DNA from 2 places in the Cryobacterium sp. 10C3 genome. Region 2 is predicted to be linked to the other one. Evidence: predicted binding sites of a transcription regulator. Region 2 holds the regulator's gene; the other holds the start of a gene.
The links. The regulator HspR, encoded in region 2, represses chaperone genes until heat shock. The targets are predictions, from matches to a motif close to AAGTTGAGTCNNNNNGACTCAACTT.

Region 1 (15,468 bases), 1.5 Mb from region 2:
CGTGGTTCGGCCAGGACATCCGCCAGGGCATTCCCCTCGCGCTCGAGAACTACGCGCTCCTGCGCCGGCTCTGGACCGAGGAATTCGTGGACTGGGAGGGCCAGTTCCGCACCCCGCTGCAGGGCTTCCAGTCGACGCCCCGCCCCCTGGACGGCGTCGCGCCGTTCGTCTGGCACGGCAGCATCCGCACCCCGGAGATCGCGGAGCAGGCCGCATTCTACGGCGACGGCTTCTTCGCCAACCACATCTTCTGGCCGGCCTCGCACACCGCGAAAATGGTCGGGTTCTATCGCCAGCGCTTCGAGCACTACGGCCACGGCACCGCCGAGCAGGCGATCGTCGGACTCGGCGGCCAGGTCTTCATGCGCAAGAACTCGCAGGACGCCGTGAAGGAGTTCCGCCCGTACTTCGACAACGCGCCCGTCTACGGCCACGGCCCGAGCCTCGAGGAATTCACCTCGCAGACGCCGCTCACCGTCGGCAGCCCGCAGGAAGTCATCGACCGCACTCTCGGCTTCCGGGACTACGTGGGCGACTACCAGCGCCAGCTGTTCCTGATGGACCACGCCGGACTGCCGCTCAAGACCGTTCTCGAACAGCTCGATCTGCTCGGTGAAGAGGTTGTGCCCGTGCTGCGCCGCGAGTTCGCGAAGAACCGTCCGGCAACGGTTCCGGATGCCCCCACCCACGCGTCGCTCGTTGCTGCGGCGGCCGCGGCTCCCGTCGGCGCATCCGTCGGCGCTCCGGTCGAGGTGGCCTAGCCATGACGGAACGCACCCGTACCATCGCCGTCGTCACCGCAGGACTCAGCCAGCCGTCCTCGACGAGGATGCTCGCCGACCGTCTTGCGGAGGCGACCTCCTCCCGCCTGGCCGAGAAAGGCATCCCCGCCGAGGTCAGGATCTTCGAACTGCGCGACGTCGCCCTCGACGTGATGAACAACATGCTCACCGGGTTCCCGAGCCCGAAGCTCGATGCGGTGATCGAAGCCGTGACCGGCGCGGACGGGCTCATCGCCGTCACCCCGATCTTCACGACCAGCGCGAGCGGCCTCTTCAAGTCGTTCTTCGACGTCATCGACAACCGGTCGCTGACCGACATGCCGACGGTCATCGCGGCGACGGCGGGCACCGCACGCCATTCCCTGGCCCTTGACTACGCCATCCGCCCGATGTTCACCTACCTGCACGCGGTCGTCGCCACCACCGCGGTGTTCGCCGCATCGGAGGACTGGGGAAGCGGCGCGGACACGGTCAAGACGCTGCCCGACCGCATCGACAGGGCGGCCGGGGAACTCGCGGCTCTCATCGCGGCATCCGATCGCTCGAATTCCGTGCGCGACCCGTTCACGATCGACGCGTCCTTCAGTCCGACGGGCGGATTCCAGCCCTCGATCTGACCGGTTCCCTGCGAGAATGGGGGAATGCCCGCACCTACCGCTCTCCCCGCTGATCCCGAGCTGCTCGCGCAACTCCTGCTCGCTCGTCGCGCGACCGCGTTCTTCGCGCACGAGCTCAACGGGTTGTCGAACGTCGACCTCGACGGCGACTCGCTGTTGCCCGGCTGGAGCCGCCGTCACGTGATCGCCCATGTCGCATATAACGCGAGGGGCATCGTACGACTCGTGACCTGGGCGCGCACCGACGTCGAAACGCCGATGTACGTCTCGAACGCGGCTCGCGACAGCGACATCGCCGCCGGGGCCGAGCTCGACCGCGACGCCCTGCGGACCCTCTTCGACGTCGCGACCATCCAGCTCGACGCCGCGTGGCGCCGGCTCACCCCCGAGACGTGGAGCCACCCGGTCCGGACCCCGAGCGGCCGGGAGATTGCCGTGTCCGAGACCGTGTGGATGCGCAACCAGGAACTCTGGGTGCACACGATCGACCTCGCGACCGGCGCATCCTTCGCCGACGTGCCGGTCGAGGTGCTCGATCGCCTGCTCACCGAGATCACCTCGGCCTGGGCGACCCGGGGTGACGGGGGAGACCTCGTGCTCTCCGTCACTGATTCCCACGACGAGCGCAGGTTCGGCGACCTCCATTCCGCGCATCCCATCGTCGTGTCCGGCAGCCTCGCTGGCCTCGTCCAGTGGGCGACCGGGCGTGGCGGTTCCGGCGTGGGTTCGAGCGCCGGGACTCCGGCCGACCCGCCTCGGTGGCTCTGAGCCCAGCTGAACGATCCTGCTGAACGATCGCGCTGAACGATCCCGCCGCGTGGCAGACTGGTACTCGAAGCAACGGGGGCTGACAGTGGACGATCCGCGCGCGAACATGCAGGACAACCGACTGATCGCCCTCGGCGCGCCGCGTGCCGACTGGACGAAGACACCCGGGCGCTCGCTCGGATTCTGGATCACCCTCGCCGGATTCGTCCTCGCTCTCGTGCTCCCGTTCTGGGGAGTCATCGCTGTCCTCGTCGGGCTCGCATACTCGATGCGCGCGCTCCGGGTCATGCCCGCCGGCGTGCACGGCCGGGGCCTGGTCCTGATCGCGCTGGGCGTCGCGGCCGTGACCGTCGTCGTCGTCGTGGCGCGCGGCATCCTCGGGGCCTGAACCTCTGGGCCTGTTCGCACTCCGTTCGCCGACCGCGTAACCGGGGGTTTCCCAGCATGAGGCGGGAATGAAACCCACGGCCTGACGTTGAGTTGAGTCAATAGCACTCAAGTTTCAAGATCAGGAGGTCTCGTGCCTACATTCTTCGGTCCCGCGGATTCCGGTAACGGTTCGTTCGACGAGTTCATCGCCCGCTACCTGCAGGGCCAGCAGGGTGCTGCACCCACAGGGCGCCCGATCGACATCACCCGGCTGCTCAACCGCCGCACCCACGAGGTGCTCGCCGAGGCCGCCCAGTACGCGGTCGAGCACGGGCACTCCCACGTCGACGTCCTGCACATTCTCCGGGTCCTCGTCCTGCGCGAACCGGCCGCCCAGGCGATCCGGAATACCGGCACAGACCCCGCGGCCCTCGCCCTGGCCGCCGAGCAGCGCCTGCCGGAGCGCTCCGCCCCGACCGGAGACGCGACGCCGGGACTCACCCCCTCCGCCCAGCGCGCCCTCCTCGACGCGCACCAGATCGCGCGCGCCTTCGGGTCGACCTACATCGACCCCGAACATCTCTTCTTCGCCTTCGTGGTGAACGAGGACTCCCCGGCCGGCCAGGTCCTCGCTGCGGCCGGCGTCACCCAGGAATCCCTGCAGGCCGGTGCACGCGAGCCGCAGGCGGATGCGACGGGCCAGGACCCTGCCCCGGCATCCGCTTCGGAAACGCCGATGCTCGACACCTACGGCACCGACCTCACGGCCCGGGCCCGCGACGGGAAACTCGACCCGGTGATCGGCCGTGCCGACGAGATCGAACAGACGATCGAGATCCTCTCCCGGCGCACCAAGAACAACCCGGTTCTGATCGGCGAGGCCGGCGTCGGCAAGACCGCCGTCGTCGAAGGGCTCGCGCAGGCCATCGTGGCGGGAACCGTGCCGGAGCAACTGCGCGGCAAGCGCGTCGTGGCACTCGACCTCGCGGCGATGGTCGCCGGGACCCGGTACCGCGGCGACTTCGAGGAACGCCTCGGTAAGACCATGGACGAGATCACCGCGCACAGCGGCGAGCTCGTGATCTTCATCGACGAGCTGCACACGGTCGTCGGCGCCGGCGGATCCGGCGACGGCGGCATGGACGCCGGAAACATCCTCAAGCCGCGGCTGGCTCGCGGTGAGCTGCACGTGATCGGCGCGACGACGCTCAAGGAGTACCGCAAGGTCGAGAAGGACCCGGCCCTCGAACGCCGTTTCCAGACCGTGCGGGTCGGCGAGCCGAGCATCGACGACGCGGTGAGCATCCTCGCGGGGCTGCGCGGCCGCTACGAAGAGCACCACGGCGTGCGCTACACCGACGAGGCGCTGCGTGCCGCCGTCGAGCTTTCCGCACGCTACGTGTCCGACCGGTTCCTGCCCGACAAGGCCATCGACCTGATCGACCAGGCCGGTGCCCGGCTGCGCCTGACCCTCGGCTCCCTGCCCGACCGTGAGGCCCTCGAGGCCCTGCGTGCGCGCGTGGTGACACTCGAGGAGGCGAAGAGCGCCGCCGTCCTCACCGAACAGTACGAGGAGGCCTCCCGGCTCCGGGACGAGATCGAGACGGTCCAGGCACAGCTGCAGCTCCAGGAAGACCCCGCCCAGGCCGTTGCAGCAGAGGCCGTCGTCGGCGAGGCCGAGATCGCCCGCGTCATTGCCCGCGCGACGGGCATACCCGTCGCCCGGCTCACCGCGGACGACCGTTCCCGCCTCGGCCTGCTCGAGGCCGAGCTGCACGAACGCGTCGTCGGACAGGACGACGCCGTCACGCTCATCGCCAAGGCGGTGCGCCGCAATCGCACGGGCATGAACGATGCCGGCCGACCCGTCGGCAGCTTCCTGTTCCTCGGGCCGACGGGCGTCGGTAAGACAGAGCTCGCCAAGGCCCTCGCTGAATCGTTGTTCGGCGACGAGCACGCGATGGTGCGCTTCGACATGAGCGAGTTCGGCGAACGGCACACCGTGAGCCGGCTCGTCGAGTCCCCTCCCGGCTACGTCGGCTACGACGAGGCCGGGCAGCTGACCGAGCGCGTGCGCAGGAACCCGTACTCGGTGATCCTGCTCGACGAGATCGAGAAGGCCCACCCCGACGTGTTCAACCTGCTGTTGCAGGTGCTCGACGACGGCCGCCTGACCGACGGCCAGGGTCGCACCGTCGACTTCCGGAACACGGTCATCATCATGACCTCCAACCTCGGCTCCGAATTCCTCGCCAGCCGGAGCGGCGCCCTCGGCTTCACCGCCCAGATCGATGGCGGGGCCGACAACGGCTTCGGCTCGGAGAAAGCGCTCCGCGACCGGGTGATGGGCAAGCTCCGCGAGGCGATGCGTCCGGAGTTCCTGAACCGGCTCGACGAGATCGTGCTGTTCCGCAAGCTCGACGCGCCGCAACTGCACGACATCGTGCGGATGCTGCTCGCCGGGACGCGCACCCGGCTCGCCGCCCAGGGCTTCGCCCTGACCGTGAGCGAGGACGCGATCGACTGGATCGCCACGCGGGGCTACGAACCCGAGTACGGTGCCCGGCCGCTCCGCCGCGTGATCCAGCGGGAACTCGACGACAAGATCGCCGACCTCCTCGTCGGCTCTGACCTGCTGGCGAGTACCGGAGTCGAAGTCTCGGTTGCTGACGGCGCACTCGTCGTCGCGGCCGCGGCATCCGCGCCGGCGCAGCCGCTGCCCCTGGCCGCGTAAGGAGTCGCTGCGGAGTCGCCGCCAGGCTGGTTCAGCCCCTGGCGGCGATCCCGGCGGCGATCTCCGCGGCGATCTCCGTGTCGGAGCGGGCATTGAACACACCCCACATGATGTGCGTCGGGCCGCTGCCGTCGCTTCCGGGGGCCGCGGCCCGCGCGGTCCACCGGTTGGCGATGGCGGCGCGACCGAGGTCCCCGAGGGAGTCGGCGATCCGGGCCTTCCGGAGTTTTCCGGCCACGACACTGCCGTCCTCGGCGAGTCGCCAGCCGCGATCGCTCGCGAGCACGCGTCCGATCTCCTCCTCGGTGAGCCAGCGCGAAAAACTGCGACCGGGCGGGTCGATATCGGTGAGTTTCATGCTCGAAACTGTACCCAGCTTTCCGGGTAAGCGATTGAGAACCCCAACTGGTCAATCACAGCGATGACGGCTGTTGGACAGATCAGTGGTCCTGGAGGAGGCTGAAGTCATGGAATACACACACCTCGGTCGCTCTGGTCTTTCCGTCTCCCGACTGTGCCTCGGCACCATGAACTTCGGGCCGCTCACGCCGGAACCGGAGGCGCACTCCATCATGGACTCGGCGCTCGCCTCGGGAATCAACTACTTCGACACGGCGAACGTCTATGGCGGCGACCTCGGGCCCGGGGCCACCGAGTCCCTCGTCGGCCGGTGGTTCGCGCGCGGCGGCGATCGCCGGGAGCGGACCGTGCTCGCCACCAAGCTCTACGGGACGACCTCGGACTGGCCGAACAACGGCAGGCTCTCGGCCCTCAACATCCGCCGGGCCCTCGACGCGAGCCTCCGGCGACTGCAGACGGATTACATCGACATCTACCAGTTCCACCACATCGACAGGGAGACGCCCTGGGACGAGATCTGGCAGGCCATGGAGACGGCCGTCGCCCAGGGAAAGATCCTCTACGCGGGCAGCAGCAACTTCGCCGGCTGGCACATCGCCACGGCCCAGGCGGAAGCGCGACGTCGCAACTTCACCGGCCTGGTGAGTGAGCAGTCGATCTACAACCTCCTCACCCGGGACCTCGAGCTCGAAGTGCTCCCGGCGGCGCGAGCGAACGGGCTCGGTGTGATCGCCTGGTCCCCGCTGCAGGGCGGCCTCCTCGGGGGAGTGCTCGGCAAGGAGCGCGACGGCAGACGGCGCCTCGAAGGGCGCTCTGCCGAGACGCTTGCCGCGCACCGACCGGCCATCCAGGCCTTCGAGGACTTCGCCGCAGACCTGGGGCACGAGCCGGGAGACGTGGCCCTGGCCTGGCTCCTGCACCAGCCGGGAGTGACGGCGCCGATCATCGGGCCGCGCACCCAGGCCCAGCTCGACGACGGTCTCCGGGCGCTCGACGTCACCCTCGATGCCGCAGCTCTGGCCCGTCTCGATGAGATCTTCCCCGGGCACAAGCCGGCCCCTGAGGACTATGCCTGGTGACCAACCCCGCAACAGGTCCCGCAACAGATCCCGCAACAGATCCCGCAACGAATCCCGCAACGAACACTGCAGAACCGCCAGCCCCGTCAACCGCTCAACGAAGGAAGCCATGCCGACCCGAATGATGCAAACCCGAATGATCGCCGACCGAACCGTGAGCGCGATCGGACTCGGCGGAATGCCGATGTCGATTGAAGGACGACCGGATGCGGCCAGGTCCGTCGCGACGATCCACGCGGCCCTCGACGAGGGCGTGACCCTGTTCGACACCGCGGACGCGTACCACCTGCACTGCGCGACGAGGTCGGCCACAACGAAACCCTCATCGCAGGAGCGATCGCGTCGTGGGGCGGGGACACCAGCGACCTGCTCGTCGCGACGAAGGGCGGGCACCTGCGCCCCGGTGACGGCACCTGGTATGTCGACGGCCGCCCTGAACACCTCAAGAAGGCCGCGGAGGCCTCACTCGCGCGGCTCGGCGGCGACGCGATCGGCCTCTATCAGTTCCACCGGCCGGACCCGGCGGTGCCGTACGCCGATTCCATCGGGGCGCTCGTCGAGCTCCTCGACGCCGGCACGATCCGCCTCGCCGGCATCTCCAATGCGAACGTCGATCAGATCCGGCTCGCCCGCGAACTGCTCGGCGGGCGCCTCGCGAGCGTGCAGAACCAGTTCTCTCCTGCGTTCCGCAGCAGCGAACCGGAGCTCGAGCTCTGCACCGAACTCGGAATCGCCTTCATCCCCTGGAGCCCGCTCGGTGGGATCTCCTCTGCGTCCCGGCTCGGCGAACGCTTCGCGCCGTTCCAGCAGGTAGCAGCAGACCGAGGGGTCAGCCCGCAGGTCGTCTGCCTGGCCTGGCACCTCGCGAAGTCCCCTGTGGTCATCCCAATCCCCGGCGCCTCGCGGCCGGAGAGCATCCGGGATTCGGTTCACGCTGCCGGCATCACGCTCACGACTGAGGAACTGGCGCTGCTGGGCTGATCCCCGCGAGCTGGGTGAGGAACGCCGTGGCGGCCGGGCTGGGCTCGTCCGCCACGGCGACCGCGGCCGTCCACGGCGGCATCGGATCCTCGATCTGAATGGCTCGCAAGAGGTCAGGGCGCTTCGCTGCGAAACTCTCCGGCACGATCGCGACACCGAGGTTGTAACCGACGAGGTCGAGCATCGGATGCACGTCGTTGACCTCGAGCGCGGCCCGGTAATCGAACCCGGCAGCAGCGAAACCGCGGCGGGCGAGGACGTGTGCGCCCCAGCCTGCGGGGAACCCGACGAGTGACTCGGCATGCAGGGATGCGAGGTCGACGGAGCCCCTGGCCGCGAACGCGTGATCGGGATGGCAGAGCACGATGAGCCGCTGCGTGCTGAGCGGACTGAGTCGGACGCCGGGAGTCTGGTCGCCGACCGAGACGACAAGGGCGACGTCCGTGCGGCCGTTCGCGACGCCCTCGATGAGCTCGAGCGATCCGGCGTGCCTGAGACGTACGTCGACCCCTGGATGCGTCATGCGGAAGCGGGCGAGCTCTCCCGGAAGGTCCACCGAGCCCAGGCACGGCTCGGCGCCGACGGTCAGGCTCCCCAGCATGAGGCCGCGCACAGCCGCAACGGCGTTCTGGGCCGCGGTGGCGCTCGCGAGCGTGCGCAACGCCTCGACCAGGAAGGCCTGTCCGGCGACCGAGAGTTCGACGCTGCGGGTGCTGCGGATGAAGAGTGACGTCCCGAGCTCGCTTTCGAGCGCCCGAACGGATGCCGACAGACCGGATTGTGAGATCTGCAGGATCTCGGCGGCCCGGGTGAAGTGGCGTTCCTCGGCGACGATCGCGAAATGTTCGAGCTGGCGGAGTTCCATTCAGCAAGGCTAGTGCCTCACGCGAGGCCATTCACAGGTGCGAGGACTGGATCCACCGCCTCGTCTTTTGCCGTTCCGGGGTCGATAATGTCTCGGAAGCGCGGGCCCGACGGCGGGCACGCCCCGGTCTGGAGGTCTCAGATGACAACGCTCAACCCCTATCTCTCGTTCCGTGATTCGGCCAGGGCGGCCATGGACCTGTACGAGTCGGTCTTCGGCGGCACGGTCACGCGCAGTACCTTCGCGGAGCTCCACGCCAGTGAGGATCCTGCGGAGGGCGACAAGATCATGCACTCCGCTTTGACGACGGACGGCGGGATGGTCCTGATGGCGGCGGACACACCGAACAGCATGGATCTGACACCGGGCACCACTATGTCGGTCTCGCTGAGCGGCGACGACGAGGCGGAACTGAGCGGCTACTTCGAAAAACTGTCTGCCGGCGGGACCGTACTCCAGCCGCTTGCGAAGGCGCCGTGGGGAGACAGCTTCGGGATGCTCGTGGACCCGTTCGGCGTGAGCTGGCTGGTCAACATCTCCGGATCGGGCAGCACAGCGCCCGAGTGACGTTCAGGCGCCGGGCTGGACGTCGAGGCTGATCGAGTCGTCTTCCGTGCCGTCGACAAGGCGCTGCAGGGCGTTGCGGACGAGGAGGCCGCGCATGGTGTCGCGGTGCGCCCGCGCCTTCGGCAGGAAGTGCGGCACGTACCCGTAGACGGCGTGGCTCTTCTTCGAGCCGAGGTACGGACCAGGGGGAGTGTCGGCGAGCGGTACGAACGGGATGCCCAGAAAGTCCCGCATCTTGCGCAGCGGGCGGTCGTCGACGATGGACACAATGTGCTTGATCCGGTGCACGAGCGCGGAGAGGTACATGGCGCGGTAGAGCTGCACGCTCACCGCTGCTTCGCCGCGACGGTAGTCGGGGAGGACGGCGACGGTGCCGATGTCCCAGATCTCGGTCGGATCGGTGATCGCGTGAAAGCGGAACGCCTCATCGAGTTCCAGATTGAACGGTTCCTGGGCGGCATCGTTGAGGCTCTTGAGTCCATGCGGGGAATCCTCGATGATCCGCAGCACCCCGCTCGGCGTGCCGGTGTCCCTGTCGATGGAGATGAAGAATGTGCTCGTGCCCTCGTACGCGCCGTACTCGTCCGTCATCTGCGCGGCATCGTTGCCGAACGTCGCCTCGAAGACAACACGTTCCACGTGCCGGCCGACGTTCGAAAACGGGCTCCGGCCGTCGACCTCGATCGCGACCAGCCGGTAGTGCTCCGGGAGGTCACGCGTGCGCGCGGCGAGCAGCCGCACGGTGAGGTCCTCGAGCTCGGCATCGCTCAGGTCGTATCGGGGGCTGAACACCTCGGCGCCGATCACGGTATCGGTGTCGCGGGTCGGCACTAAAACTCCTTGTATTCGGCGCTGGCACTGCCGAAGAAACGCGTGGTGTATTCGACGGCCACGAGGGGGTCGAACGGCTTGCAGGTGTAGATGTCGACACTGTAGAAGAGCACCGGTTGTTCCCACGCGTAGAAATGCGCCCCCGACGTTTCCCAGTGAGTCCACCCGGCCCAGCCGTACAGATCGCTGCGATGCGTGACCGGTTCGATCAGGCCTTTCATGTCGAGCACCGGGGCAAGCCCTGACAAGTAGTCCGTGATCTGCACTGCGCTGATCGGTTCGGCGGGGTAGGCCTCGATGACAAGACGCTGCCGGTAAATGGTTGGTGCAAGGTCGCGCATGAAAGCCATTCCCCCAGTGATGTGATCAAGAGCTTGGGGAAAGGAATCCCCGGCGGCAGCCGTTTCATCAGGGCGACATTGGAACCTGAGACTGAGCGGTGCTGCCTCACTGTACGCCCCCCAGACATCCATCGGGGTCCGAGGGCACGTCCGACAGTCTGGACGAGTCCCCGGTGGGTCCCTTTTCTTCACCGCGATGCCGGTGCACACTGAGCGAATGCGCAGGCTTTCCGTCACGAGACACCCGGGAAAGGGGCCGGTTGCGCCGCCCATTTTCGGGGCCGCGCTGCTGGTGATCCTTGCAGTGGGCCTTCCCCTCGCGGCCATCCAGGTAGCAGGTGCGATCCGACCGGACCCGGCGGCATCCGCCCCGTCCGGCATCCCAGCGGTTTCCCCGACCGCGGCCCCACTCCGGTGCCGACCGTACCGGCCCAATCGTCGCGGGCCCAACCGTCACCGGCGATCAGGGCGCTGGATTCGGACAATCCGATTTCCGATCCTGCCTGGTTCGTGCAGGCATACGAAGCCGGGTTCCGGCTCTACATCCTCAGCTCCACCGAGTTCGGCACGTGCACGCCTCTCGCCCGCACCCAGGCGCAGCTCGCGATGGCCATCGACGCCGGTCTCGCGATCGCCGCGTACACCAGGGATCCGCGCTGCTGGCGGGAGGGGATCGCGGCGACGGGCTCCTTCCGCATCCGGCTCCAGTTCTTCGCCCTCGACATCGAAACGGGCGGCCCGCCGCTCACCCGCGCCATGATCACGGGCGTCCAATCCACCGGAGTGCGCCCCGTCGTCTACACCGGCGCGCGGATGTGGGACGACATCATGGGCGCGGGAACGACGGAGTTCTCGGACGTCGCCCTCTGGGATGCCGTGCCCGTCCAGCCGGGCTCGACTGCCGTGGCCGGCCTCCCTGACGACCCCGTCGATCTCCTCTCGCCTGCACCGATTCCGTTCGGTGGCTGGAACGCGTCCGGGAATCTCCGAGTCGGTGTTCAGCAGCATTTTGAACGGGTCTTCAACGGCGTCAACATCGATGTGAACACCTTCGCGAGGTCATTCCTGTACTGATCGGGAAGCGCGCACCGGAATGGGCGCCGCACCGCGTATCATGGCGGCGTGAAGCCCTACCTGCTCTTGGCCAGCCGTCCGGAGGACGAAGCCGCCGACGACGAGTACGAGGGTTTCCTGAGCGCCGGCGGCCTCACCCCGGAGGACCTGCACCGGGTCAGGCTCGAGGCGGCGCCACTGCCGCCGATCCGGCTGGACGACTACTCCGGCATCATCGTCGGTGGCAGCCCCTTCAACGCCAGCGACCCCGCGGCGACGAAGTCCGCCGTCCAGCTCCGGGTCGAGCGGGAACTCCAGTCGCTCCTCGACCTCGTCGTCGCCCGTGATTTTCCCTTTCTCGGAGCCTGTTACGGCATCGGGCTGCTGACGACACACGGCGGGGGTGTCGTCGACGGAACGTGGCCGGAGGACGCCGGCCCGACGAGAGTGCGGCTGACGCAGGAGGGAGCCGCCGACCCCCTGTTCGGTATCCTCGAGCCCGACTTCGAGGCCTTCGTCGGACACAAGGAGGCATGCACGGTCCTCCCGCCCGGCGCCGTACTCCTGGCCACCGGAGAGGATTGCCCGGTCCAGGCCTTCCGGGTCGGACGGAACGTCTACGCGACCCAGTTCCACCCGGAGCTCACCAATGCGAGCATCCTCACCCGCCTCCGGATCTACCGCGACAACGGATATGTCAAGCCGGATGCCTGGACCGGAGTCATCGCGAGCATCGCGGCGGCCACGGTGACGCAACCGGCGAACCTGATGCGTGCCTTCGTGCGGCGCTTCGGCACCGAATAAGCTGCGCCACCAAATAAACTGCTACGAATGCCAACCTCACTCGCGACCCCGTATGAAGACCTGCTTCGCCACACCCTGGCGACGGGCACCGCCAAAGCCGACCGGACCGGGACCGGAACCACGAGCATCTTCGGCGCCCAGCTCCGCTTCGACCTTCGTGAGGGCTTCCCGCTCATCACGACGAAGCGCGTGCACTTCAAGTCGATCGCCTACGAACTCCTGTGGTTCCTGCGCGGCGAGAGCAACGTCGGATGGCTCCGGGAACACGGCGTCAGCATCTGGGACGAGTGGGCATCGGAAACCGGAGAACTCGGTCCCGTCTACGGAGTGCAATGGCGCTCCTGGCCCACCCCCGACGGTGGTCACATCGAGGCAGATCGCCCAGGTGATCGAGACCCTGAAGACAGACCCGGATTCGCGTCGCATGATCGTGTCGGCCTGGAACGTCGCGGACATCCCGTCGATGGCCCTCGCACCGTGCCACGCGCTCTTCCAGTTCTACGTCGCCGACGGCCGCCTGTCCTGCCAGCTCTACCAGCGCAGCGCCGACCTCTTCCTCGGCGTCCCCTTCAACATCGCGAGTTATGCGCTGCTGACCCACCTCGTCGCCGCCCAGGCCGGCCTCGAGGTCGGCGACTTCATCTGGACCGGCGGGGACTGCCACATCTACGACAACCATCGTGACCAGGTCACGGAGCAGCTGACCCGTGCCCCGTATCCGCTCCCGACGCTCCGCATCACGGGCGAACGCGCGAGCATCTTCGACTACGGGTACGAGGACCTCGAGGTCGTCGGCTACCAGCACCACCCCGCGATCAAGGCACCCGTTGCCGTCTGATCCCGCCCGTCACACTCCCGTGATCGCACTGGTCTGGGCGCAGGCGCACGACGGGATCATCGGCAGCGCCGGTTCGATACCCTGGCACCTTCCCGAAGACCTCGCGCATTTCAAGGCCGTGACGGATGCCGCGACGGTCGTGATGGGTCGTCGCACGTGGGATTCCCTCCCCGAACGATTCCGGCCGCTCCCCGGGCGACGGAACATCGTCGTCACCAGGGACGCCGACTGGGCCGCTGCCGGAGCCGAACGCGCCGGGTCCGTGGACGATGCCCTCGCTGCGGACGACTCGGCCACAGATCCGGCCACGACGATCTGGGTGATCGGCGGAGGCGAGGTCTACCGCGAAGCCCTGGCCCGCGCCTCACGACTCGAGGTCACCGAGCTGGACCTCGCCGTGCCCGGCGACACGAGGGCCCCCGCGGTTGACGGGGAGTGGACGCGTGCCCACGCCTCGGAATGGATGGTCTCGAGGACCGGCATCCGCTTTCGCTTTGTCGGGTACGAGCGGCCGGTTCCGCGGAACTGACGTCTCTTCGGGCACGGACATCTCTTCACGAGCTGACGTCTCCGGCGGCACCGGCTTCTCCTGCAGCGCGGGAGCCACGGGCGCCACGGTGACTCGGCGTTCCGGACTCCTCCAGCGTCCGCTCGACGGCGTCAGGAATGCCTGGGGAAGGGTCGCCAGGCAGATCGCCGCGTCGACCACACGTACGAGTGGGAAGGCGAACCCGAGCAGCAGATAACTCGGCCGGCGGGTGACGGCGACGACGAGCACGGTCAACAGGTAATCGGGCACGAGCACGCCGAGCAGGATCAGGGTCGGCGGAATCGCGTCCGTCAGCCGCGTGGCGATGCCGGACGGGTCCGTCGACGTCGCCTCCCAGATGACCGCGCCGACCGATACGACGAGCAGCGGCAGGAACAGCAGCATCATCACACTGCTCGTCACGAGCTCGAACACGTGGAGCGCCAGCGCACCCCAGAACCAGCCGAGCCGGAATCCGTGGCGGCGCAGCGTCTGCCAGAACCCCAGGGTCCAACGCCGGAGCTGCCGGGTGTAATCGTGCAGGTTGTCCGGATCCTGGGTCGAGGCCCTCGCGATCGAGGGGTGGAATGCGATCCGGCCGAGCTTGCGCGCGTGCACTTCGAACGTCATGTTGAAGTCCTCGATCGCGAGCCCGGGAGGATCGATGTCGATGCTTCCGAGGACCCGGCTGCGATACATGCTCGCGAAACCGGGAACGATGGAGATCACGTTCGCGAGCCTGGCGGCCTGACCGTACTTGAGCAGGTACTGCACCATGACGTAGAAACGTTCCCGGTATGCGACCAGGAATCGGCCCATCATCGTCGCGGGGGAGGATCAGCGATCGTCGACGCACACGCTGCAACCGCGACGACCCCCGGATCCTGGAAGCACGGCAGGCCGGTCAGCAGGTAGTCGGGGGCCAGCACCGTGTCCGCATCGAGGAGCACCACGACCGGGAACCGGCGTGCCAGTTCGAAATGGTCGATTGCCGCGACGAGCGCGCCGGCCTTTCCGTGATTCGACTCGAGTTCGAGCACGTTCGCTCCGCTGGCTCTCGCGAGGTCCGCGGTCCGGTCTGCTGAGGCGTCCGAAACGACGAAGACGTGTCCAACGGGCACCTGGCCGGTTGCGGAACCGATCGTCGCGGCGATCACTTGTTCTTCGTCGTGGGCGGCGACCAGGACCGCGACCTCGTCCGCGGAGATCAGCGGGTCCTGCGATCGATCGGGCGACCGGCGGCGGCTGCTCTCGACCACGGCACGGATGAGACCGACCGTGGTCCAGAGCAAGGTGTTGATTCCCACAACAAGAATGAAAATGACGAAGAACGTAACCATCTGTGCCCCCGGGGTGAAATCGAACGTCCCACACTGGAACCGGAGACGCCACGTCGAGACTGTCGGTGTTGACGTGCACGAAGCTACCCGAGGCCGGAGGGGACCGCTGGCCCTGTCACCCGGATGGGGCGACCCATGTGGTTAACCACATCCGGGTGTGGGTTGCCCCCGGAACGCGCCGCGACGTGTTTTCCGGATGCATGCAGTTACAGGCATTTATGAGTGAGGATGATGGAGAAGTGACTTTTCCGACGAGTACCTCCAATTTTCGTGCCGCCCGCGATCAGCTGCTGCGCCTCTGGGACGGCCACGCCCGTGCCGCCGCGGAATTCCGCTGGCCGGATGTCGGCGCGTCATTCAACTGGGCCGTCGACTGGTTCGACGTGATCGCGGCCGGCAACGACAACATCGCCCTGTGGATCGTCGAGGAGGACGGCCGTGAGCTGAAGGTCACTTTCGCGGAGATGTCCGCACGCTCCAACCAGGTCGCGGCGTGGCTCACCCAGCAGGGCGTCGGCAAGGGCGATCACGTGATGCTCATGCTCGGCAACCAGGTCGAACTCTGGGAGCTCATGCTCGGCATCATGAAGATCGGCGCCGTGATCCTCCC
Region 2 (15,468 bases):
GCCGACGACGATGAAGGTATTGACGCCGAGCCAGAGTTTCCGGCGACCGGAGGCATCGGAGCGCTGCCCCGTGATCGGCGCGAGCAGGGCCACGAGCAGGCCTGCGATCGCGAGCGCCCAGCCGAGCTGGGCCGAGATGACGTCCTTGTCGCCGAACGACGAGCCGGTGAGGTACACCGTGAAGACGAAGGTCGTGACGACGGCGTTGAACGCGGCCGAACCGCCGTCCCAGAGGCTCCAGGCGATCACGCCGCGCCCGGCCGGGGTGGGGTGATCTGCCGTGCCGCGCTGTTCCGCTGTCCCAGTCATGCGCTCAGAGTAGTGGTCGCCGGGGAACAGTGGGGAAATTGATCGGGAATCCAAAGTTGAGTCACTCACACTCAACTTTCAGCTGGCTGGCTTGACTCCGATTTCGGGCGGTGCCACACTTGAGTCAATACCGCTCAACTCTGGTCGATCATACCGATTGTCCCGTTGAGCTCACACTTTGAAGGAGAACGCACACATGGCCCGTGCAGTAGGCATCGACCTCGGAACCACCAACTCGGTGGTGGCCGTCCTCGAGGGTGGAGAACCCACCGTCATCGCGAACGCCGAAGGCTTCCGCACCACCCCGTCCGTCGTCGCATTCACCAAGGACGGCGAGGTTCTCGTCGGTGAGACCGCCAAGCGCCAGGCTGTCACCAACGTCGACCGCACCATTTCTTCCGTCAAGCGCCACATGGGCACCGACTGGACCGTCGGCATCGACGACAAGAAGTACACCCCGCAGGAGATCTCCGCCCGCATCCTCGCCAAGCTGAAGCGCGACGCCGAGCAGTACCTCGGCGACAAGGTGACGGATGCCGTCATCACCGTCCCCGCGTACTTCAACGACGCCGAGCGCCAGGCCACGAAGGAGGCCGGAGAGATCTCGGGCCTCAACGTGCTCCGCATCATCAACGAGCCGACCGCAGCAGCACTCGCTTACGGCCTGGACAAGGGCAAGGAAGACGAGCTCATCCTGGTCTTCGACCTCGGCGACGGCAAACCTTCGACGTCTCCCTCCTCGAGGTGGGCAAGGACGACGACTTCTCGACCATCCAGGTGCGTTCGACCGCCGGTGACAACCGCCTCGGCGGCGACGACTGGGACCAGCGCATCGTCGACTACCTGATCAAGAAGTTCAAGGAAACCACCGGCGTCGACGTCTCCAAGGACAAGATCGCCAAGCAGCGCCTCAAGGAAGCCGCGGAGCAGGCCAAGAAGGAACTCTCCAGCAGCATGTCCACGAGCATCCAGCTGCCGTACCTCTCCCTGACCGAGAATGGCCCGGCCAACCTCGACGAGACGCTGACCCGCGCCCAGTTCGAGAAGATGACCGAAGACCTCCTCGACCGCACCAAGAAGCCGTTCCAGGACGTCATCCGTGAAGCCGGCGTCAAGGTGGGCGACATCGCCCACGTCGTGCTCGTCGGTGGTTCGACGCGTATGCCCGCCGTCTACGAGCTCGTCAAGAGCGAGACCGGCGGCAAGGACCCGAACAAGGGCGTCAACCCGGACGAGGTCGTCGCCGTCGGCGCCGCACTCCAGGCCGGTGTGCTGAAGGGCGAGCGCAAGGACGTCCTCCTGATCGACGTCACCCCGCTGAGCCTCGGCATCGAGACCAAGGGCGGCATCATGACGCGCCTCATCGAGCGCAACACGGCCATCCCGACCAAGCGCAGCGAGACCTTCACCACGGCAGACGACAACCAGCCGTCCGTCGCGATCCAGGTCTTCCAGGGCGAGCGCGAGTTCACCCGCGACAACAAGAACCTCGGCACCTTCGAGCTGACCGGTATCGCACCGGCCCCGCGCGGCATCCCGCAGGTCGAGGTCACCTTCGACCTCGACGCCAACGGCATCGTGCACGTGTCCGCCAAGGACAAGGGCACCGGCAAGGAGCAGTCCATGACTATCACGGGCGGTTCCTCGCTCGCGAAGGAAGACATCGAGCGCATGGTGCGCGAGGGCGAAGAGCACGCCGCAGAAGACAAGCGTCGTCGCGAAACCGCCGAGACCCGCAACACCGCCGAGCAGCTCGCGTACTCGATCGAGAAGCTCCTCAAGGAAAACGACGAGAAGCTCCCGGCCGAGGTCAAGACCGAGGTCCAGGCCGACGTCGACGCGCTCAAGTCTGCGCTCGCCGGAGACGACGAGGCCGCGGTCAAGACCGCGTTCGACAAGCTCAACGAGAGCCAGGGCAAGATCGGCGAGGCCATCTACAAGTCGAGCCAGGCGGATGCCGCGACGCCCCCACCGAATCCGGCGAACCGACCGCTGACGCGGGCAAGTCCGACGAAGACGTGGTTGACGCCGAGGTTGTCGACGACGAGGAAGAAACCAAGAAGTAATGGCCAAGGACAAGGGTCCGGTCAACGGGCCGTCCGACGAAGAGGTGGAGCCGGTCGCCGCGGAGGAATCTGCGGCAGCCGAGGCGTCCGCCGAATCCGAGGCCGCTGCATCCGCTGAGGGCATCGAGGAAGACGAGCTGACGGTCCAGGACATCCTGGACGCCGCCACGCGCGAGGTCGCAGAGCCGACGAGTGAACATCTCGCCGACCTCAAGCGGGTCACCGCCGAGTACGCGAACTATCGCAAGCGCACCGAGGCGAACCGCGAGATCGAGCGTGAGCGCGTGACCGTGGACGTCGTCAAGGGCCTGATCCCGGTGCTCGACGACCTGGACCGTGCCGAGAAGCACGGCGACCTCGTCGCAGACACCGCATTCAGCACCATCGCAGCCAAACTGCGCACGAGCGTGGAGCGCCTCGGCGTGAAGCCGTTCGGCACAGTCGGCGAACCGTTCGACCCCACCGTGCATGAGGCCATCTTCCAGATGCCCACGCCCGATGTGACGGTCGACACGGTCGGCGAGGTGGTCGAGACCGGCTATTTCCTGGGCTCGACGCTGCTGCGTGTTGCCAAGGTCGTAGTCCAGGTACCGAGCGATGGCTAGCCAGGACTGGTTCGACAAAGACTTTTACAAGGTCCTCGGCGTCTCGAAAGACGTGACGCCGGCCGACCTCAAGAAGGCCTATCGCAAGCTCGCCCGCAAGTATCACCCGGACTCCAATCCGGGCAATCCTGCGGCCGAAGCGAAGTTCAAGGAAATCAGCGAGGCGCACTCGGTGATCGGCGACCCCGCACAGCGGAAGGAATACGACGCTGTGCGGGCCATGGGCGGTGGAGCACGCTTCACCGCCCCCGGTGGCGGAGGCGCCCAGCAGGGTGGCGGCTTCGACGACGTCTTCGGCGGCATGTTCGGTGGGGGTGCCCGGCAACAGGGCTACTCCTACCAGCAGCAGGGCGGGTTTGACGACCTGCTCGGCGGCATGTTCGGCCGGGGCGGCGCCGGCGGCGGCGGTTTCGGAACGTCCACGGGAGGGTTCCGCGGTTACGGCGGACCGACCCGCGGGCGGGACGTGATCGCATCCACGACCGTCGACTTCATCACCGCGACCCACGGCGACCAGATCACCCTGCAGACGCAGGATGGCCGGGCCATCAAGGTCAGGATTCCCGCCGGCGTCGCCGACGGGCAGAAGATCAAGCTCCGCGGCCAGGGCCAGCACAGCCCGGACGGCGGCGAGGCCGGTGACATCGTCCTCACCGTGACGGTGCGCAAGCACCCCGTCTTCGAGCGTGACGGCCTGAACCTGAGGCTGCACGTGCCCGTGACGTTCGTCGAGGCAGCTCTCGGCGCGACGATCGAAGTGCCGACCCTGGGTGGAGCGCCGGTCAAACTGCGCATCGCCCCCGGCACGCCGAGCGGGCGGGTCCTGCGGGTCAAGGGACGCGGCGTTGTGACTCCGAAGGGCACCGGCGACTTGCTCGCCGAGGTCCAGGTCGCGGTGCCGTCGCACCTGTCGAAGGACGCCGAGGAGAAGCTCGCTGCTTTCGCGGCGGCCCTTCCCGACGAGAACCCGCGCGACGAACTGCTGGCGAGAGCGAGAGACTGACGGTGGACGAGAACTCCCGGGTGTTCGTCATTTCGACGGCCGCAGAGCTTGCGGGCATGCACCCGCAGACGCTGCGACAGTACGATCGCCTGGGACTGGTGAGTCCGGACCGCACCCCGGGCCGGTCTCGCCGGTATTCGATGCGTGATGTGGTGAAACTGCGCGAAATCGCGGAGCTGGGTGCCGAAGGCGTGAGCCTCGAGGGCATCCGGAGGATCATCGCGCTCGAGGACCACGTGCGCCGCCTCGAATCGCGTTTGCGCGAACTCGAAGCGGCCCTCGCCGATGAACTGCTGAACCGGTCGGGTCGCCGCGTCTTCGCGGCCGGCTCGGCCGGTGAGGTCATCTCGATGCGCGCGGGCACCAGAACCCGCCGCGCGAACCAGGTGGTCATCTGGCGCCCGCTTGACGGCCGCTGATCCCGTGGCGCCCGACCCCACTGCGTTCGACCCCACTGCGTTCGACTTCGCCGCGCTCCGGCGTTTCCCCGACGTCGAGGCCTCCAACCTTTTTGCCGTCGACGCGAGCGACCGTCTGATCCTCGACGAGGCGGCAGAGAGCCTTCCCGCCGAACGGCTCGTTGTCGTCGAGGACCGGTATGGCGCCCTCACCCTCGGCGCGGCTGCGCTCTTCGGGGCCACCGGAATCCGCGTGCACCAGGACGCGCTCTCGGGCGAGGCAGCCCTGGCCCGGAATGCCGACGAGTTCGGCCTCACCGACCGCTACCGCTCGTTCCCACTGGGCCACGAGCTCCTGTCCGGCGCAACCCTTGTCCTCCTCCAGCTGCCCCGCAGCCTCGCTGCCCTCGACGAGATCGTCGAGGCGATCGCCCGGTACGCCGATCCCGCGGTCGTCGTTGTCGCCGGCGGGCGGCTCAAGCACATGACCCCGGCCATGAACGAGGTCCTCGCACGGCACTTCGAGCGGCTCCACGTCTCCCCGGCCCGGCAGAAGTCCCGGGTCTTGCGTGCCTCCGGTCCCCTCCGGGCGACGGAACAGGCGAGCCAGGCCTGGCCGCACGTCAGCAGGCATGACGACCTGGGTCTGACCGTGTGCGCGCACGGCGCCGCGTTCGCCGGCACCACGATCGACATCGGAACCCGGTACCTGCTCGAATTCCTTGACCGTATGAAACCGGATGCCGTCCGCGCGATCGACCTCGGCTGTGGCACGGGCGTGCTCGCGGCCGCGCTCGCGCTACGCCGAACCGGACTCACGATGATCGCGAGCGACCAGTCGGCCGCCGCCGTCGCATCCGCCGGGGCCACCATGATCGCCAACGGGGTCGCCGATCGGGTCACGGTCGTGCGTGACGATGCGCTCGGATCCCAGGCGGATGCTTCCAGTGAGTTGATCCTGTTGAATCCGCCGTTCCACATCGGATCCTCCGTGCATGCCGGCATCGCGCTCAAGCTCTTCGCTGACGCCGCGCGGGTGCTCCGGCCCGGCGGTGAGCTCTGGACGGTGTGGAACACACACCTCGGCTACCGGCCGGCGCTCACCCGCCTGGTCGGGCCGACGCATCAGGTCGGCCGGAACGCCAAGTTCACGGTCACGGTCTCGGTGCGACGGTAGGCAGCCGCAGGGTTTCGGGAGGCCTTCCGGGGCGCGAAACCTTCCCGAAACAGAGGTGCAATCTGTCCGACACGCCCGGGATGTGACCGGGAGTTGCGGCCCCCCACGGTTCACCGTAAAGTCATCTAAGTCACCCCACAGGTTCGGAAAGCCGAAGCGCTTACCGGCCTCAAGCGGGACCACTTCCAATGCCGATCAACGCGTAAATTCGCTGATCGAGATTGATGGCGTTTCACCAGATTCCCTTAGCGGGGAACCGAGCGAAACGACACGAAAGAAGAATAAGGAATTGCCTCGGAGCGACAGCCTGCAAGGGCCTGAAGCCGAGGTGTCCGATCCTTGAGAACTCAACAGCGTGCACAATGTCAAATGCCAAAAACCTCGTGGTTTGGATCCGTTTCTAGCGGTGAAGGGCCAGGAGATTCCTTTGGAAAACATTTATAACAACAAAGCAAGTCAGTAATGATTTGTTCTGTCAGTTTCAAACTTGTGTCGTGTTCGCCCATTCCGGCGGCTCGGCACACTAGATGTGACGCCAGGCTTGCTTGGTTAGTCAATCAAACATTTACGGAGAGTTTGATCCTGGCTCAGGACGAACGCTGGCGGCGTGCTTAACACATGCAAGTCGAACGATGATGGAGAGCTTGCTCTTCGGATTAGTGGCGAACGGGTGAGTAACACGTGAGCAATCTGCCCTTGACTCTGGGATAAGCGTTGGAAACGACGTCTAATACCGGATACGACCCTTGGAGGCATCTCTGGGGGTGGAAAGAATTTTGGTCAGGGATGAGCTCGCGGCCTATCAGCTAGTTGGTGAGGTAATGGCTCACCAAGGCGACGACGGGTAGCCGGCCTGAGAGGGTGACCGGCCACACTGGGACTGAGACACGGTCCAGACTCCTACGGGAGGCAGCAGTGGGGAATATTGGACAATGGGCGAAAGCCTGATGCAGCAACGCCGCGTGGAGGGACGACGGCCTTCGGGTTGTAAACCTCTTTTAGTAGGGAAGAAGCGAAAGTGACGGTACCTGCAGAAAAAGCACCGGCTAACTCCGTGCCAGCAGCCGCGGTAATACGTAGGGTGCAAGCGTTGTCCGGAATTATTGGGCGTAAAGAGCTCGTAGGCGGTTTGTCGCGTCTGCTGTGAAAACCCGAGGCTCAACCTCGGGCCTGCAGTGGGTACGGGCAGACTAGAGTGCGGTAGGGGAGATTGGAATTCCTGGTGTAGCGGTGGAATGCGCAGATATCAGGAGGAACACCAATGGCGAAGGCAGATCTCTGGGCCGTAACTGACGCTGAGGTGCGAAAGCGTGGGAGCAAACAGGATTAGATACCCTGGTAGTCCACGCCGTAAACGATGTCAACTAGCTGTTGGGAGCCATTCCACGCTCTTAGTGGCGCAGCTAACGCATTAAGTTGTCCGCCTGGGGAGTACGGCCGCAAGGTTAAAACTCAAATGAATTGACGGGGGCCCGCACAAGCGGCGGAGCATGCGGATTAATTCGAAGCAACGCGAAGAACCTTACCAGGCCTTGACATATAGAGGAAACGGCTGGAAACAGTCGCCCCGCAAGGTCTCTATACAGGGTGCTGCATGGCTGTCGTCAGCTCGTGTCGTGAGATGTTGGGTTAAGTCCCGCAACGAGCGCAACCCTCGTCCTTAGTTACCAGCGCGTAATGGCGGGCACTCTATGGAGACTGCCGGTGACAATCCGGAGGAAGGTGGGGATGACGTCAAATCATCATGCCCCTTATGTCTTGGGCTTCACGCATGCTACAATGGCCGGTACAAAGGGCTGCAATACCGCAAGGTGGAGCGAATCCCAAAAAGCCGGTCTCAGTTCGGATTGAGGTCTGCAACTCGACCTGCGTGAGGTCGGAATCGCTAGTAATCGCGAATCAGATTGTCGCGGTGAATACGTTCCCGGGCCTTGTACACACCGCCCGTCAAGTCATGAAAGTCGGTAACACCCGAAGCCGGTGGCCTAACCCTCACGGGAAGGAGCTGTCGAAGGTGGGATCGGTGATTAGGACTAAGTCGTAACAAGGTAGCCGTACCGGAAGGTGCGGCTGGATCACCTCCTTTCTAAGGAGCACAGCAGTGCCGTCTGTATACAGCGGAGTAACACTGCCAAGCCATACGAAGACGAATGTTCTTCGATGGCGCTCATGGGTGGAACATTGACATTGATATGCAGAGATCATCTCTGGATCCAGTACGCCTGGTACCGCTTGCGGTGCCTCGTTGGAAAGGTCCGGTTATGAAGGAAACATATATGCACGCTGTTGGGTCCTGAGGGACCGGAACAACTGGGTTTTGCCTGGTTGGACTGTTCCTCTGGACCTTTTCCTGTTCACATCAATCGTGGGCAGGTGAGGGTACCGCCCGTACTTTGAGAACTACACAGTGGACGCGAGCATCTTAAATTTGACAGTCTTCGGACTGCAAATTACAAAGATCTATTTATAGATCATTGGTCAATTTCGATCGTGAGACGAAAGTTTTACGATTCTTAATCGATTCAAACTCATGTGATTTCAAATTTCTAAGAGCAAACGGTGAATGCCTTGGCATGTAGAGCCGAAGAAGGACGTAGTAATCTGCGATAAGCCTCGGGGAGTTGATAAACGAACTGTGATCCGAGGATGTCCGAATGGGGAAACCCCGCCAGGCCCGTAAGGTGACCTGGTGACTCCCGCCTGAATATATAGGGCGGGTAGAGGGAACGTGGGGAAGTGAAACATCTCAGTACCCACAGGAAGAGAAAACAATAGTGATTCCTTAGTAGTGGCGAGCGAACCCGGATGAGGCTAAACCGATCATGTGTGATAGCCGGCAGGCGTTGCATGGTCGGGGTTGCGGGACTTTTCTGCTGATTCTGCCGAACAGTGAGGGTTAGAGCGTTGTATAGACGAACAGGATTGAAAGCCTGGTCATAGAGGGTGCGAACCCCGTAGTCGAAATGCAGTAATCGCCCGAAGAGTATCCCAAGTAGCACGGGGCCCGAGAAATCCCGTGTGAATCTGTCAGGACCACCTGATAAGCCTAAATACTCCTACATGACCGATAGTGAACAAGTACCGTGAGGGAAAGGTGAAAAGTACCCCGGGAGGGGAGTGAAATAGTACCTGAAACCGTTTGCTTACAAACCGTTGGAGCCAGTCTGATTCTGGTGACAGCGTGCCTTTTGAAGAATGAGCCTGCGAGTTAGTGATATGTGGCGAGCTTAACCGAGAGGGGAATGCGTAGCGAAAGCGAGTCTTAATAGGGCGATTCAGTCGCATGTCCTAGACCCGAAGCGAAGTGATCTATCCATGGCCAGGTTGAAGCGACGGTAAGACGTCGTGGAGGACCGAACCCACTTCAGTTGAAAATGGAGGGGATGAGCTGTGGATAGGGGTGAAAGGCCAATCAAACTTCGTGATAGCTGGTTCTCTCCGAAATGCATTTAGGTGCAGCGTTGCGTGTTTCTTGCCGGAGGTAGAGCTACTGGATGGCCGATGGGGCCTAAAAGCTTACTGACGTCAGCCAAACTCCGAATGCCGGTAAGTGAGAGCGCAGCAGTGAGACGGTGGGGGATAAGCTTCATCGTCGAGAGGGAAACAACCCAGACCACCAACTAAGGTCCCAAAGCGCGTGCTAAGTGGGAAAGGATGTGGAGTTGCACAGACAACCAGGAGGTTGGCTTAGAAGCAGCCACCCTTTAAAGAAAGCGTAATAGCTCACTAGTCAAGTGATTCCGCGCCGACAATGTAACGGGGCTCAAGCACGCCACCGAAGTTGTGGCATTGATATTTTTGGTAAGCCGCACACTTGTTGTGTTGGTTCAGCCGTGTTGATGGGTAGGAGAGCGTCGTGTGGCCAGCGAAGCGGCGGTGTAAACCAGCCGTGGAGGCTACACGAGTGAGAATGCAGGCATGAGTAGCGAAAGACGGGTGAGAAACCCGTCCTCCGAAAGATCAAGGTTTCCAGGGCCAGGCTAATCCGCCCTGGGTAAGTCGGGACCTAAGGCGAGGCCGACAGGCGTAGTCGATGGAAAACAGTTTAATATTCCTGTACTGGCGAAAAACCGTCCAAGCTAATCCAGTAATGCTAAGCATCTGAATCCTCTAGATGGATCCCTTCGGGGTGAAGCGTGAGGCCTAGCGTGCGACCCTATGCTGGTGCGGTTAGCGTATTAACAGGTGTGACGCAGGAAGGTAGCTGAGCCGGGCGATGGTTGTCCCGGTCTAAGGATGTAGGCCGAGAGATAGGCAAATCCGTCTCTCATATAAGGCTGAGACCCGATGGGTAGCCCGTAAGGGCGAAATCAGTGATCCTATGCTGCCAAGAAAAGCATCGACGCGAGGTTTTAGTCACCCGTACCCCAAACCGACTCAGGTGATCAGGTAGAGAATACTAAGGAGATCGAGAGAACTCGTGGTGAAGTAACTAGGCAAAATGGCACCGTAACTTCGGGAGAAGGGGGGCCGGAGGCGTGAAGGGATTTACTCCTGGAGCGTTCGAAGGCCGCAGAGACCAGTGGGAAGCGACTGTTTACTAAAAACACAGGTCCGTGCCAAGTCGCAAGACGATGTATACGGACTGACGCCTGCCCGGTGCTGGAAGGTTAAGAGGAACGGTTAGCCGCAAGGCGAAGCTGAGAATTTAAGCCCCAGTAAACGGCGGTGGTAACTATAACCATCCTAAGGTAGCGAAATTCCTTGTCGGGTAAGTTCCGACCTGCACGAATGGCGTAACGACTGTCCCAGCTGTCTCAACCGCGAACTCGGCGAAATTGCATTACGAGTAAAGATGCTCGTTACGCGCAGACAGGACGGAAAGACCCCGTGAACCTTTACTATAGCTTTGCACTGGTCTTTGAATGTTGCTTGTGTAGGATAGGTGGGAGGCTTTGAAGCTTGGACGCTAGTTCAGGTGGAGTCAACGTTGAAATACCACTCTGGTCATATTGGATATCTAACTTCGAACCGTGATCCGGTTCAGGGACAGTGCCTGGTGGGTAGTTTAACTGGGGCGGTTGCCTCCTAAAAAGTAACGGAGGCGCCCAAAGGTTCCCTCAACCTGGTTGGCAATCAGGTGTCGAGTGTAAGTGCACAAGGGAGCTTGACTGTGAGACTGACAAGTCGAGCAGGGACGAAAGTCGGGACTAGTGATCCGGCAGTGGCTTGTGGAAGCGCTGTCGCTCAACGGATAAAAGGTACCTCGGGGATAACAGGCTGATCTTGCCCAAGAGTCCATATCGACGGCAGGTTTGGCACCTCGATGTCGGCTCATCACATCCCTGGGGCTGGAGTAGGTCCCAAGGGTATGGCTGTTCGCCATTTATAGTGGTACGCGAGCTGGGTTTAGAACGTCGTGAGACAGTTCGGTCCCTATCTGCCGTGCGACGCAGGAGATTTGAGAAGGTCTACTCCCTAGTACGAGAGGACCGGGATGGACGAACCTCTGGTGTGTCAGTTGTTCCGCCAGGAGCACCGCTGATTAGCTACGTTCGGAGACAGGATAACCGCTGAAAGCATCTAAGCGGGAAGCCGGCTTCGAGATGAGATTTCCATCCCTTCGGGGGAGAGGCTCGCAGCTAGACTACTGCGTTGATAGGCCGGATGTGGAAGAGGGGACTAAAGACCCTTGGAGCTGACCGGTACTAATAAGCCAATAATTTGATAACACACCAGTTTGAATAAGCTGCAAGCGTCCACTATGTGGTTCTCGACGTACGGTCGAGAACAACCCCGGCATAACACCCGGGGTCTATAACTGAAAAATATAGAATCGATCCATCGAAAGATGTTTCGGCGGCTATAGCGAGAGGGAAACGCCCGGTCACATTCCGAACCCGGAAGCTAAGACTCTCAGCGCCGATGGTACTGCAGGGGGACCCTGTGGGAGAGTAGGACACCGCCGGACTTAACTTAGAAACACCAGAAAAGCCACCCCACGGGGTGGCTTTTCTGCTTAACCCACACACCGCAACCACCAGCCAGCCAGCCAGCCAGCCAGCCAGCCAGCCAGCCAGACAGCCAGACAGCCAGACAGCCAGCCGGCCGGCCGGCCCGCCCTGCACTGGCCCCGCCCTGCACTGGCCCCGCCCTGCACTGGCCCCGCGCGACACCAGCGCCGCTATGCCCCAGGCACGCGTGGCGCGTAACGGCGCAACTGGCGCGCAACCCGCGGAGGTCAGCGGGAGCGGTCAGGGGTCAGCGGGCGGGGACGGCGTCGAGTGCGTCCAGGTCGTTGTCGAGGTCGTCTGTTGCCGTCAGGACCTCGCCGTTGAGTACCTGGAGCGACCAGTCGGTGTCGTCCAGGCTGGCGACGTTCAGGGCCGCGTTGGTGATTGTGCCGACGAACTCGCCGAGGGCCTTCATCAGGGTCAGGCGGATCAGCGTGCCGTGGGAGACGACGATGATCCGGGCCCCGGGGTGCGCCACGGCGAGCTCACGCAAGGCCTCGAGGCCGCGCGCGGCGACATCCGCTTCGGACTCCGCGCCGATGAAGCCGCCGTTGCCGGTCGGACCGCCATCGATGCGCAGGGCGTCGAGCTCAGGGCCGGCGCTCAGGCCCTCTGCGGGACCGTAGTTGCGTTCCACGATCTCCGGGATGCGGCGGGTCACCGTGAGGCCGAGGCCGTCCGCAATGAGGTCGGCGGTTTCCGCGGCCCGGGACAGGGTCGAGGAAACAATGAAGTCCCAGTCGTAGTCCGCCAGGTGGCCGACCGCCTCGGCGGCCTGCGCGCGCCCGGTGTCGTTCAGCGGGATGTCCGACAGACCCTGGATCCGCATGGCGGCATTCCAGTCGGTCTGGCCGTGGCGGATAAGGGCGAAGGTCGTTGGTGAAGTCACTACTCCATTGTCCCCCGGCCGGGGACCCAACCGGGAATCGCCCAGGCGGCCCGGACCGTGCCCGAACGCCAGCGACGCACGGCAGGGCTACGCCCGGCTCTGGCCGGGTGGAGACTGCGCGGGTTGACGCCGGGTCAGGCGGCGACGCTACGCGAGTTGCTCGCGGCCAGGCGGCGGGAGAGCAGTGCGGGCGAGGTGACGGGAGCCACGACCATGCGCCACAGCGTGACGAGAGACCAGCCGAACATCACGATCAGGAGGCCGTTGCGCGCCGTCAGCAGCACGAGCGCCGACAGGTCGCCGTTGACGAGGGGCATGTAGAACACCGGGAAGATCAGCGTGGTCAGAACGCCGATGGCGACCATCATGTACGCCGGCGCGCGCCAGGCGTGCCAGCTGTGGCTGACTCCGACGATGACGACGGGCGCGAGCCACAGCATGTACTGAGGGGACCCGACCTTGTTGAAGATGATGAAGGCGCCGACGAGCGCGAGCGACCCGACGAGCAGGAGCTGCGAGACGTCGTGGTGACGGCGCAACGCGACCAGCATGAGCGTGACGATCGCCCCCATGGCGATGAACATCAGCGGATTCATCAGGGAGGCGACGAGCGTTGTGCCGGGTCCGCTGACCTCGCGGGTGGCGATCGCGTAGTTCTGGTAGATGAACGTGTTCGGGTGGCCGAGGGCGGCGAGCCAGACCCAGGGGGTCGTGATCGGCGCTTCGAGCTGCATAGCCCGGTCGGACTGCATCGTGACGAAGCCGGTGATGTACTTGAGTCCGCCGAGAGCGAAGACAGTGCCGACGACGCCGGCCGTGACCGCGATGCCCGTGAGGATCACCGTGATGCGACGCCGGGACGCGACAACGACGGCGACAACGACGGCCGCCGGCCAGACCTTCACCCAGGTGGCGATGGTGAGCAGTGCTGTGGCCACGATCGGGCGACGGGCGAGCAGGACAAGACCCATGATCACGAGCGGGGCGGTGAGGCCCTCGAGCCGGAGCAGGCCGACGGGGCTCAGGACGAAGCTGATCACGAGGAAGAACCAGGCGGAACGGTAGCCGCTGATCTTGCGGCCGGCATCCGTGAGCACCATGACGGCCAGGGCGTTCAGCGCGGCCGTCATCAGGAACCACATCAGCTGGTACAACAGCGGACCGCCGAGGCCGGCGAACACGATCGGGAACAGGGCGCCGATCGGGTAGACCCACTCGACGTTGATGCCCATCCAGACGTGGTGCACGAGGCCCTGCTGGGCCCACGTGCGGTAGAGGGGCAGGTCGCCGAGGACATTGCCGGTCAGGATCGCGGGCAGGAGGGCCAGGAGGAAAACGACGTGGATGGCGATGAAGCCGATCACGAGGGTGCGGGGGTTTCCAGCCACAGGCGGCGGGCGGGCGTGAGAACGCGTCGGACCCGGTGGTCGACCTGGTCAAGAATGTAGGACATTTCACTCACCTCTGCAGACGGCCAAAAGCCCGGGAGGGCAGACTTCATCCAAATTATAGGTTTGTGCGCTGGGTTGCAAGACAGTTCTGCCCGGTTACCGGCCCTTCCTGCTGAGAGAGCTCACAGCCTGATGGCGGTCAGGCGAGCAGTTCGCGGATGTCCGCGGCCGTGAGCGCGGTTCCCCTGGCGCCGTCGGCGGAGAGCACGCTGTCGAAGAGGCGTGCCTTGGTGGCCTTGAGCGCCATGACCTTCTCCTCGATCGTGTTCTTCGCGACGAGCCGGTAGACGAACACATTCTTGGTCTGGCCGATCCGGTGCATCCGGTCGACGGCCTGCGCCTCGGTCGCGGGGTTCCACCAGGGGTCGAGCAGGATGGCGTAGTCGGCCTCGGTCAGGTTGAGCCCGAAGCCTCCGGCCTTGAGGCTGATCAGGAACACCGAATTGGTACCGGTCTTGAACTCGTCGATCACCGCAGCCCGGTTGCGGGTCTTGCCGTCGAGGTAGGAGTAGCTGATGCCGGCGGCTTCGAGCCGGTTGCGGGCCCGGCCGAGGTACTGGGTGAACTGGCTGAAAATGAGGGTGCGGTGCCCGCCGGCGACGATGTCCTCGAGCAGTTCGAGGAGCGCGTCGAGCTTGGTGGAGGGGATCCCGTCGTACTTGGCGTCGTAGAGGCCCGCGTCGAGGCTGAGCTGGCGGAGCATCGTGAGGGAGCGGAAGATCTCGAAACGGTTCGCGTTCAGGTTCTCGATCAGGCCGAGCACCTTCTGCCGTTCCCGGGCCAGATGGGTGTCGTAGACGGCCCGGTGCCGGGGGTTCAGGGTGAGCTCGAGCACCTGCTCCTGCTTGCTCGGCAGGTCACCGGCGACCTCCTCCTTGGTGCGGCGCAGCATGAACGGGCGGATGCGGCGGCGCAGCTGGGCGAGCCGTTCGTCGTTCGCATCCCGTTCGATGGGCTTCTGGTAGTAGTCCGCGAAGCGGGTGGGGCTCGGGAACAGGCCGGGCGCAGTGATCGACAGCAGCGACCAGAACTCCATCAGATTGTTCTCGAGCGGGGTGCCGGTGATCGCGAGCTTGAACGGTGTGTCGAGGCGCCGGGCGCATTGGTAGGCCCTGGATGCGCGGTTCTTCACGAACTGGGCCTCGTCGAGCAGGAGACCGGCCCACGGCACCGCGTTGTACTCGTCGAAGTCGAGGCGGAACAGCGTGTACGAGGTGATCACGACATCCGCATCGGCATGGAGGGCTGCGATGCCCGTCGCCCGTTTGCGCGAGGTCTCCGTGACGGATGCGACGCGCAGGCCCGGCGCGAATCTCGCGCACTCCGCAGCCCAGTTCGAGACGACGCTCGTGGGAGCGACGACGAGGAACGGGTGCGCGGGTGCGTCGCTGTCGCGTCCGGCCACCGCGCGGCTGATCAGGGCGATCGCCTGCAGGGTCTTACCGAGCCCCATGTCGTCAGCCAGGATCCCGCCGAGCCGGTGGTCGTGAAGGAAGCCGAGCCATTCGAAGCCGGACTGCTGGTAACTGCGGAGTGTCGCGTGCACGCCGTCCGGCAGCGGGAGCGTCGGTACCCGTTCCACGTCGGTGAGCCCGGCGACGATGTCGCGCCAGCCG

Region 1: RGU41_RS08930 (ATP-dependent Clp protease ATP-binding subunit) is a predicted target of HspR. The motif match lies at 2,645-2,669, and genes of this name have one in related genera.

Annotation. Positions count from the first base shown of each region.
Region 1 is NZ_JAVIWF010000002.1:1,702,990-1,718,457, reverse strand. It holds gene RGU41_RS08950 (LLM class flavin-dependent oxidoreductase) at 1-761, shown strand, start outside; gene RGU41_RS08945 (FMN reductase) at 764-1,399, shown strand; gene RGU41_RS08940 (maleylpyruvate isomerase family mycothiol-dependent enzyme) at 1,424-2,167, shown strand; gene RGU41_RS08935 (hypothetical protein) at 2,274-2,555, shown strand; gene RGU41_RS08930 (ATP-dependent Clp protease ATP-binding subunit) at 2,688-5,270, shown strand; gene RGU41_RS08925 (hypothetical protein) at 5,302-5,628, opposite strand; gene RGU41_RS08920 (aldo/keto reductase) at 5,738-6,709, shown strand; partial or broken gene RGU41_RS08915 (aldo/keto reductase) at 6,834-7,690, shown strand; gene RGU41_RS08910 (LysR family transcriptional regulator) at 7,659-8,555, opposite strand; gene RGU41_RS08905 (VOC family protein) at 8,697-9,122, shown strand; gene RGU41_RS08900 (hypothetical protein) at 9,126-9,953, opposite strand; gene RGU41_RS08895 (S-adenosylmethionine decarboxylase) at 9,953-10,294, opposite strand; gene RGU41_RS08890 (hypothetical protein) at 10,805-11,368, shown strand; gene RGU41_RS08885 (glutamine amidotransferase) at 11,417-12,151, shown strand; partial or broken gene RGU41_RS08880 (thymidylate synthase) at 12,179-12,989, shown strand; gene RGU41_RS08875 (dihydrofolate reductase) at 12,979-13,518, shown strand; partial or broken gene RGU41_RS08870 (glycosyltransferase family 2 protein) at 13,942-14,217, opposite strand; gene RGU41_RS08865 (glycosyltransferase family 2 protein) at 14,337-14,825, opposite strand; partial or broken gene RGU41_RS08860 (AMP-binding protein) at 15,077-15,468, shown strand, end outside.
Region 2 is NZ_JAVIWF010000002.1:3,157,022-3,172,489, reverse strand. It holds gene RGU41_RS15955 (MFS transporter) at 1-309, opposite strand, end outside; partial or broken gene dnaK (molecular chaperone DnaK) at 506-2,375, shown strand; gene RGU41_RS15945 (nucleotide exchange factor GrpE) at 2,375-2,980, shown strand; gene RGU41_RS15940 (DnaJ C-terminal domain-containing protein) at 2,973-3,983, shown strand; gene RGU41_RS15935 (heat shock protein transcriptional repressor HspR) at 3,986-4,402, shown strand; gene RGU41_RS15930 (class I SAM-dependent methyltransferase) at 4,407-5,558, shown strand; rRNA gene RGU41_RS15925 (16S ribosomal RNA) at 6,123-7,644, shown strand; rRNA gene RGU41_RS15920 (23S ribosomal RNA) at 8,095-11,230, shown strand; rRNA gene rrf (5S ribosomal RNA) at 11,354-11,469, shown strand; gene RGU41_RS15910 (histidine phosphatase family protein) at 11,760-12,401, opposite strand; gene RGU41_RS15905 (glycosyltransferase 87 family protein) at 12,536-13,789, opposite strand; gene RGU41_RS15900 (DEAD/DEAH box helicase) at 13,992-15,468, opposite strand, start outside.